3 regions of the Paraburkholderia sp. 2C genome follow, and region 2 is predicted to be linked to each of the others. Evidence: riboswitches for the same ligand, from Rfam matches in the RefSeq annotation. Region 2 holds a riboswitch; each other region holds the start of a gene.

Region 1 (3,243 bases), on a different contig from region 2:
CCTGCAGCACGGGCGCGTCGCCGGCCACGGCTAGCGGTGCGGGATCGTCGATCGCGCTGGCGGCGAAGGCCGTGGTGTTCAACACGAGCGACGCTTGATGTTGCGCGCACAACTGCTCGACGACGTCGCGGCTCAAGGCGTCCTTCAGCGAGGTGATCGCGATCGGCAGCGGATTCATCTGCCGTGCTTCGAGCGCATCGATCAGCGCATCGAACACGGCCGTGTTGGCGGCCTGCAGATGCGCCTTGTAGAACAGAATCGCGACAACCGGCGCACCGGCGCGCCAGCGCGCCTGCCAGTCCGCCACGGTCGGCGTGTCGTGCGACGGGTGATAAAGCGCGGCAGCGGGCAGCGGCACCGGCAACGCCGGTTCGCGCCCGAAGCCGAGCGCGCGCCACGCGATGCAGCGCAAAAACGCCTCCGCGTTGTGCGGCCCGCCTTCACGCAGATAACGCCATAGCTGATGGCACAGCGCCGCATCAGCGGTACTGCGCGCGATCAGGTGAGGGTCTTCCTGCAGGTCGCCGGAGAACATCGCGAGCGTCTGCTGCTTGCGCTCCGCGAGCGCGACCACCTGTTCGATGCCGTACGGCCAGTACGCTTCGCCGCCGAGGTGATCGACCACCACCACGCGCGCATGCTGCAACACGTCCTCGACGTAGAAGTCGACCGAGGCCGGCTGGCGCAGATAGGTGACGTTGGCCAGGCGCACGCTCGGGAAGCCGGCCGGCAGGCGCGGCACGACGCTCGCGAGCAGCGACAGCGTCGTATCGGCCGAGCTCAGCACGACGATGTCCGCAGGCCGCTGGTCGATCCGGATCACGCCCTTCGTGTCGTCGACGAAACCGCCCGGCGTGGTGCGCAGCAAATGCATGTTTGTGCCGCCTTGTGTTGATGGTGCCCGTGCGCGGTGCGATGCGACCGCGCGCGGCGGCCAGTCAGGCCTGTTGGTCTGCCTGCGTGCTCAGCGCTTCGTCGAGCGCGCGCTGCAACACCGGTTGCTCGAGATCCTCGCCGATCATCACGAAGCGGCTCGCGCGAGGGCTCGCCGTCGCTTCGCCCCGCAGCTCTTCGGGCCGCCAGCGGCGATCGAAATAGCTGTCGAAGCGGCGCCCGACTCCCTGGATCACGAGCCGCATCGGCGCGTCCGGCAGCGCCGCGAAGCCCTTCACGCGATACACCGTGTGCTGCTCGACCACGCGCTGCAGCGCGGCGATCATCGCGACGCGCGACGGCGCGTTGGCGCTGACGACCACCGAATCGAACTCGTCGTGATGGTGATCGGCATGCTCGGGATCGTCGGACGAGCCATGATGATCGTGGCGCAGATGGATCGTTTCTTCCGAAGCGGACCCGAGCCCGAGCAGCGCATGCAGGTCGAGTTGGCCGTTCTGCGCGCGCACCACCTTCACCTGAGCGGGAATCTCTTCGCGAATCGTTGCTTCGACTGCCTGCGCGCGCGCATCGTCGAGCAGATCGATCTTGTTCAGGATAACGAGGTCCGCGGCGGACAGCTGGTCTTCGAACAGTTCATGCAGCGGCGACTCGTGATCGAGGTTCGGATCGGCCTTGCGCAGCGCATCGACGGCCACCGGGTTTTCGGCGAACTGGCCGCTCGCCACGGCCGGTCCATCGACAACGGTCACCACCGCGTCGACGGTAAAGCTGTTCTTGATCGACGGCCAGTTGAACGCCTGCACGAGCGGCTTCGGCAACGCGAGGCCCGACGTTTCGATCAGCACGTGATCGATCTGGTCGCGCCGCTCGACGAGCTTTTCCATCACGGGAAAAAACTCTTCCTGCACGGTGCAGCACAGGCAGCCGTTCGCGAGCTCGTACAGCTGGCCTTCGATTTCGCGGCCTTCTTCGTCGCAGCCAATGCCGCAGCCCTTGAAGATTTCGCCGTCGATGCCGAGTTCGCCGAACTCGTTGACGATCACGGCGGCCCGCAGTCCGCCGCTGTGCTGAAGAATATGGCGCAGCAGAGTGGTTTTGCCGCTGCCGAGAAAGCCCGTGACGATCGTCACCGGGATCTTGCGCATCTGGGTTTGCATGGCGACTTCGCGAATGTGAATCGCGGCGCCAGATACGTCACAATGCACAGCAAAAAGCACGACACACTGTGCGACATCAAGCGCGCGAAGGGGTGGACGGAACGCCGCAACCCCGCGGCGTCGAGCCTGTTCTTCCGGCCGGTATCCGGGCTGGCGAGAGCGCCGCTTCACCTTCCCACGCGAGTGAACAGTTTCTCGCGCAGTGGTTTCCTTGCCCGCGCGGCCTTGCGCGCGAACCTCGAAGCCGGCTCTGCATCGCAACGACTGCGATGCGCTCGCCTTCCGTTGCGGGGGCAGCACAGGTTGACCTGAAGCCGTGATGCGGCAGCCGCATCGACAACATTCAGGCCCGCTGTTTCCCGTTTAACTGCGCACGCCGGACGGCGCGCGCGAGCACCAGAAGTGGCTGCGAGTGTAGGCGCGGCGGGGGGAGGCGTCAAGGCTGCCGGGCACTGCCGGCGCTGCCGACAATCAGACGAAGATACAGCGCGAGCGCGCGCTGCACCGCTTGCGCCACGAGGATGCTTATGCCGTCGTACACGTCGGTCACGCATGCTTCGTCGAGCACGCGGTAGTACGCTTCGGGCAACGGACGAGCGGCATCCAGTTGCGCCTTCTGGCGGTCGGTTTCGGCCAGCAGCGTGGAATGTGTTGGGTGCACAAGCTTCCGGGGCTCAGCCAGCAATCGTCCGAGTGTACCGATGCGCCCGCCGCCCGGCGACGAAGAGCGCGTGTGCTATCGTATGCCCCGCGTCCGGTGCCGCATGCGCGCTTAGCGCCCACATGTGGTTAAACGGGAAACAGGAAGCGCGATCGCAAGCGAGGTGCGCCCAACCTGTGCTGTCCCCGCCAACGGTAAGCGGCCCGCGGATTCATGTCCGCGCATGCGCTTCGATGCCACTGTCGGCCATCCGCCGATGGGAAGGCGAAGCGCATGCGGCCGTCAGCCCGGATACCGGCCGGACGCGAGGGGGCGAACGTCACGGTCGCCAGTCGCCGGTTCCGCGGGGGACGGATACCGGCGCCCACGCACGGCGCGACCGCCTGCAATCGCGGCTTGCAACTGCCGCTTGCAATTGTGTGCGGCCGCCGTGCACGCTATGTGGCATTGCATGACACGTCTTTATTCCGCGCTTGCCAGCGCGGTGCTCCGCACAACCGCGCCTCGCGCCGCGGTTCTCCTCGCGCT
Region 2 (3,243 bases):
CTGTTTATGAACCAATTCTATAAAGGATCGCCGAAATGTCACATATACGTGACACACCCGACAATATTGAAAGAAACGCGAAAATCTACGCTGGCACCAGGTCACAGCACGATATCCGCTTTAAAAAACCAGGGACCCACATTGATAATCACACACGACTTCAATAGATACGAATAAGCCGCATATCTGTTTAATTACGCAAATCATATACCTGACCTCATAACGCATTTCCATCATCAAAAAGAGAATACTCCTCTTTAAAAAACGTATCGAACCGGATTTAACTACAGGTCGAACGCCACATATGCCTGGGACCATGCCTCGACTCGGCCTAACCCCGCCCGGGCGTCTTTGCCGGATATCGCGCGACAGTTTTTTACACGGCGAAAAGAGTCGCGTGTTAAAAGTTTGCATCACTGACTTTAACCGTATCCGAGATCGTCGAATTCCGGTATGGCGAGATTACGTGGAACTACCACGACGGCAATCTGCTGTTTGCCGATGCGTGGCGTACGGCCTGAGCGGGATCGGCGATGCCAGTACAGTGCACTTTCAGGCTGAACAGTCAGCGGACGTCGACGCTTTGGTGTTCGGGGTTGGGTGGGGTGACCGCGTATTCGGGGCAGCAGGATGGTCGTGATAACCCGAAGGCGGTAGCAATCCCCAAGATCGGACCTCTGCCACCGGGAAAATACTATCTGCTTGACCGACATTCAGGCGGGCGTTTGGGATGGCTCTATGATCTGGTCACATCAGCAAATATCGGCACGACCGACCGATCGAGATGGGTCATGCTCTGGAATGAACGGACGGGCGACACGACCTATATCAACGGAGTCAAGCGCGGCGCTTTCCGTCTGCATGCTGCTGGCTCCCGAGGAGTTAGCGAAGGCTGCATCACTGTCGGAACGCAGGACGAATTTGATAGGCTCGAACGTCACATTCGCTCGCGACCTCCCGACATTCCTGTTCCAGGTACAACCGACAAAGCATACGGAACAGTGGTGGTCCAATGAAAATAGCGCTGCGCATCTTCGCCTACATCGCATCGACCTATTTCATCGGAGGGACAATCGCGAATACTTATCTCAACTGGCCGATGGACATGCCGGATTGGCTTCATGCCTCGGTCATGTTTGCGATTCGCGTCACGGGACTTGGGGGTTATACAACGCCGACCATGCTGAACTTTGGGCAATGGCGATCATCGCCTGCATCTCGTGGACGCTCACCGGCCTCGCGTTATGGCTCCTCGCACGCGCGGCACACCGCTTGGCGAAGCGTCGCAAAACCTGACGCAACCACCCAACACATCGCTTGGTAAGCGTGCCTTCTTCCGTTATGCTTTCTCTCACTTTCAACGTTGTCAGCAAGCGAAATCAAACAGATTCCCACGGAACGAAGCACGGAAGCCGGTGAGAAACCGGCGCGGTCGCGCCACTGTATCTGTCTTAACGCAGCGCATGCTTAAAGCGCCATTGAGCCAGGAGCCAGACCTGCCTTCGTTCCTGTATCGGACCAACCCGGGGCGCGCAACCCCACGGAGCCGCAACATGAACTTCATTGCCCAACATCGTCGGCCTCGAGCGTCGGCCGACATAACAAGCAGCATTTCAATCAGCCCGCCCGGTTGAGCTGAGCACAAGTCCCCACATAGAACGAATACGCACACCTCCATGCCCGCGCGCCACTGTGCACGGGCATGGTCGAACTCGTCCTTGTCGCACATCTCGTTGCTCAACTTGCTCTTCTTCAATATGAACCGATTGATCTGCTGCTCGCTCGTCGGCGCATCGCTTGCAATATCAGGCGCAAACTCGAATGCGCAAAGCATGACGCTTTACGGTGAACTCGACACCGGCCTCGCCTATGTCAGCAACGTCAATGGACACACGCAATATCTCGCAACGTCAGGGTTGATCGACGGTAGCTTCCTCGGCGTCCAGGGCACCGAAGAACTCGGCGAAGGCACCCAGGCGCTGTTTCGTCTCGAGCGTGGCTTTTCGGTGACGTCCGGTGAAGACATCAACGATCACCCCGCCTATGTCGGCCTTCAATCGGACAGGCTCGGCACCTTGACGCTGGGCCACCAGTACGACCTCATCCACGATTACTTCCAGACGTTCACGCTTACCGGCGGAACCGGCGGCACCGCGTTCGCGCATCCTTTCGATAACGACAACGCCAACAATTCATATCTCGCGGCCAACGCCATCAAATACGCGAGTGCCTCATACGGCGGGTTCACGTTCGGCGGCATGTACGCGTTTTCGAATACCGCGGGACGCTTCGCTGAAAATCGTGCCTACGGTATCGCGACCAACTATGCCCATGGTCCATTCAGTGCCGGCGTCGCGTGGATGCACAACAACGGACGCGGCTTCAACGACATCGGTGCCTTCGAACCGGCTGCCCTGCCGGGCAGCGGCGGCACGTCCCCGCCCGCGCCGCCCGTCGACGCAAGCGCGCAGAAGCAGGACATCATTGCCGCGGGCGCCAACTATGTGATCGGCGACATCACGCTCGCGGGCGCATGGTCGCGCTCGATCTACACAGGCGTCGCCGATATCGACAGCGGCGCCGCCTTGCCGTCCGTCGCGTTCAGCAACTACGAGATCAGCGCGGTCTGGCTCGCCACGCCCACACTGGTACTGGCCGGCATGTACGTGTATTCGAATGCATCGTCGCAACACTGGCATCAGGGCGCGCTGCAAGCCGACTATCAGTTGTCCAAGCGCACGGACGTCTATGTGGAAGCGGTCTATCAGCGTGCCTCGGCCGGCACACTCGCGGTGATCAACTCAATCGATCCATCGGGCGGCCGCAATCAGCTGCTTGTCGCGACAGGCATCCGCCACCGGTTCTGAACGATGAACGAAGTCCAACCGGCCACTTACCTATATTGAAGGCGTTGCATCGTAACCTCTGATTCGATAGATCACGAGATACAGGTCAAAATCCTGATAGGGATAACGCGTCACTATAAAGCGATTTGAAAGAAATCAAAGCGCTTAGCGTTGTCCTTGGCGCCGCCCTGCGCCGACGCGCGGACGTCACGATTCCTCCGCGTTACCGTCAAGCGCGACGCTTTCCCGTCGCGCTAAACCCGCGTCTGGCGCTTTGCGCCGTGCATTGCGTGCTTGATACCCCGATCTCCGGACCTTACCGCGCCCCATCCGGCACCGCGCTCCCATTACGCCGCGTTACACGAAATCTGTGTCTTCCTGATCTGAGCGGTTAAAG
Region 3 (3,243 bases), on a different contig from region 2:
GCTCGTGCCGACGTCGATGCAGCGCGCCCAACTGGCGGACGTGGTGTTCAAGCCGCTGGCGCAGCCACCGTCGATTTCTCAGGTTCTGATCTGGCTGTCGACGAACCGGAATCCGTGTCTCGCGCGATTTCTCGAGCTGGTCGAGGCGGCCCCCCATAAAAACGGCCTGCACGGAGTCGCCGTGCAGGCCGTGCAAGTCGGGTAGCGCGTGCTTTAGCCGGCGAGGCGCTGCTCTGGCTGCGCTGCGCGCGACACACGCTGCAAGCGCTCGGCGAGCGCGCCGAACAGCAGACCGATCGACGTCCACAACACCGCCTGCATGCCGAGCGCGGCGACGCGGAACTTCCACAGCACGACCGCCGGGAATGCAGCCGGCACCTCGTTGATGACCGGCAATCCCGCTTGCACCGCCGCGATAATCGCAATGAACACAAGCCCCGCGACGATCGATCCGTTCCACGCGTCGAAGCGCGCAACCGCGCGACGCCGCACCTTCATCGAAAACACGAGCGCGGTCAGCGAAATGACGATCATCAGGAAGTACAGCCCGGTGCGATAGCCGATCGTCTCCGGGTCGCCGACCGACGGCGGATTCGGCGGATATTTGAGCGCGGGTACGATCGCGATCGCCGTGAATGCGCCGAACGCGAGCCACGCGGACAGTGCGCGCACGCTCAGCTTTCCAGCGCGGCCGTACAGATACGCGAAGGTCAGCGAAAAGAGCCCGCCCACGGCGGCGCCATATACAACCACACCGGTGAAAAGGCCGAGGCCGGCCTGCGTGCCGCGGCTCACGAGTTCGGGCTCGGGCGCCTCGCCCTTCGCCGCGTCGGCTTTCTCTTCGAATGAAATGGCCTGATCGACTTGCGGCTCGCCGACCACGCGGGCCAGACCGAACGTGAGCAATCCCGCGGCGATGCCTGCGAGCATGCCGCGCACCAGCAATTTACCTACCATGGTTGGCTCCTGCGTCAGTGGCAGGGGAAGCCGAGCAGATGGCGGCCGTCGTGGACGAATTCGTGCACGTACATGCCGGGAATCAGCGACGTCGCGCCCTCTTCCGCGCCAACGAAATAGAGTGCGAGCAACAGCAGCAGCCCACCGAAGACGACCCACGGCAACAGTTCACGCAGCGGAATGGGCGTGGGCCCGGCAGCGGGTTCGAGTGCGTCGAGCGGCTTGAAAACGGCGTCGGACATGACGGATATCTCCCTGGGGTTGCGCGCCCCGATAGTCGATTGAAGGAAATGGCACGAAGCTGGGTCTGACTCCCGGACCAATGATGTGGCCGATTACAGTGGCGCGACCGCGCCGGACTTGCACCGGCTTCCGCACTTCGTGTAGTGCGTATTCTACGCGCTAAACTGTGCGGCCCCTTGAAGCTTTTCGCGGGCCGCGCGCAACAGCTCAAGCGCAGCCTGTACACCCGACCGACATGTCATGCCGAAACGTCTCTGGTTGATCAGCCACGCGTCGACTGCCGCGCAACGCAGCGCGACGTTTGCGGATGCGAACGAGCCGCTCGACGCGCGCGGCCTCGCTGAAGCAAACGCGTATGCGCAGCGTGCGCGCATCGCGTTCGACAGCGCACGCCAGATGCACGCGTTGACGAGCCCCGCAGCTTGCGCGCGCGACACGGCCCGTGCGCTCGGCCTGAAGGCGGCAGTCGCCGCCGGACTCGCCGATACGGACTATGGCGAATGGCAGCGCATGCGAGTCGCCGATATTGCCGCGCGGGCGCCAGAGGCGCTGGAAGCATGGCTGCGCGATCCTGCTGCCGCACCGCCGGGCGGCGAATCGTTCGAAGCGGTTATCGCGCGTGTCAGCGCGTGGCTCGAGGCGCTTGCGGAGGACGACCCGACCGATGTCACGGTAGTCGCCATCACGCACGCGGCTGTGTTGCGCGCGGCGCTCATCCATGTGCTGCGCGCGCCAGCCGCGGCATTCGCGCAAATCGAAATCGCGCCGCTCGCAACAATCGAATTGCGCTATTCGAAGCGCGGCTGGGCGTGGTGGCCGCATGCGCTAGCGGACTCTCTGCGATAACGCAAAGGACCGCCTGGCGACGTGCTCATCGCCCTGGCCGAGACGGCAGATAGGCCATTCGGCGGATTTCGCAGCGGACAACACGCCGGTATCATCGCCAATCACCCATAGCCGGTCATAGGCGAGCGGCAAAACGATACCGGACGATGCCGAGCGATGCCGCTTTACCCGAACATTGAACACGAGATTCGCGCGCACATGAGCCGCATCGCCGAGGGCGAGCGCGTCAAGCCGATTGCCGTCGGCCGGCTAACCGACGATCAGCATCAGGCGATCTCAAGACTACGGCTTTCCGTCGGACTGCCGGGGCTCGACGATCCCGAAATCCTGTTGCTCGGGCGTCACATCCACCAAAGCCGCGTGGTCAAGGATCACTACAAGCTCGACGACGTTCTATGCCAGATCCGCAGCTCGCTAGCGGAAACCTCGGTCGTCCACGGTTCGTCGAAAATGACCGTCGTACAGAGCATCGTTCCCCGAGCGGACGGTTACGGATCGATGGTTAGGGACGAGGCTGTGCTCGAGCTTCTGGCTCGCAAACCGAAGGCGGAACTGTTCTCCGTCATTCCGAAGGGCGACATTTCGCCCGCGAAACGCAAGCAAAAAACCGGACAGCAGAAAAAGGAAAGGCCGCTCGAGAGCGGCCTGGAAGCTTGATGAATTTGCTCGCCCGGGTAACGAACAGCTGGTCCGGCGCCCCAGCAAATTCAACGAGGAAATGGTACCCGTTATCGACCGTTCGCGCAAGCCGCCGGTTAGGTGCGGTCCCCGATCGACCGCTCCCGCCTCGCATAAGCAAGCGCTTCACCCCGGCTAGTCCTCTCCCCCTCTCATCCCCGGCATCAGCGAATCGCTCGGCCGCGCAATATCGAGCACCTTGCGCGCGGACTGGATGCCGACCACCGGCAAACCCTCGGTATCGAGCATGCCGATCTGCGCGAGCACGGTCGCCTGATCCCAGTACACATGCAGGTTGTCGATCTTGTCGCCGCGAAAGCAGATCACCGCGACCATCGCGACTTCGAAGTATTTGCCGGTCGGTTCGACGCCCGGCAGCATCCAGTGCATTTCGCACGTGTGCGTGCAGCGGAACACGAATTCGTCGACGATGCGGTCGACGCCGACCGTAAACGACACCGGCACATGCTGCGCATCGGGCGGAAACGAATGCATGAACTCTTCGACGTAGAAGCGCTT

Evidence for each region. A riboswitch is a leader RNA that binds a small molecule or an ion and turns the genes downstream of it on or off. The one in region 2 is predicted to bind cobalamin.
Region 1: another riboswitch for cobalamin. It lies ahead of cobW (cobalamin biosynthesis protein CobW); the one in region 2 lies ahead of ACYPXD_RS08390 (porin).
Region 3: another riboswitch for cobalamin. It lies ahead of ACYPXD_RS21780 (CbtB domain-containing protein); the one in region 2 lies ahead of ACYPXD_RS08390 (porin).

Annotation. Positions count from the first base shown of each region.
Region 1 is NZ_BAAILL010000039.1:13,751-16,993, reverse strand. Features, by position in the region: gene cobN (cobaltochelatase subunit CobN) at 1-874, opposite strand, end outside; gene cobW (cobalamin biosynthesis protein CobW) at 939-2,054, opposite strand; cobalamin riboswitch at 2,174-2,470, opposite strand; gene ACYPXD_RS17785 (hypothetical protein) at 2,491-2,715, opposite strand; cobalamin riboswitch at 2,793-3,032, shown strand.
Region 2 is NZ_BAAILL010000032.1:37,223-40,465, forward strand. Features, by position in the region: gene ACYPXD_RS08380 (DUF2778 domain-containing protein) at 534-1,016, shown strand; gene ACYPXD_RS08385 (hypothetical protein) at 1,013-1,324, shown strand; cobalamin riboswitch at 1,369-1,514, shown strand; gene ACYPXD_RS08390 (porin) at 1,758-2,867, shown strand.
Region 3 is NZ_BAAILL010000042.1:398,597-401,839, forward strand. Features, by position in the region: gene ACYPXD_RS21770 (LysR family transcriptional regulator) at 1-205, shown strand, start outside; gene ACYPXD_RS21775 (CbtA family protein) at 214-957, opposite strand; gene ACYPXD_RS21780 (CbtB domain-containing protein) at 972-1,199, opposite strand; cobalamin riboswitch at 1,240-1,384, opposite strand; gene ACYPXD_RS21785 (histidine phosphatase family protein) at 1,441-2,046, shown strand; gene ACYPXD_RS21790 (hypothetical protein) at 2,245-2,703, shown strand; gene ACYPXD_RS21795 (dienelactone hydrolase family protein) at 2,860-3,243, opposite strand, start outside.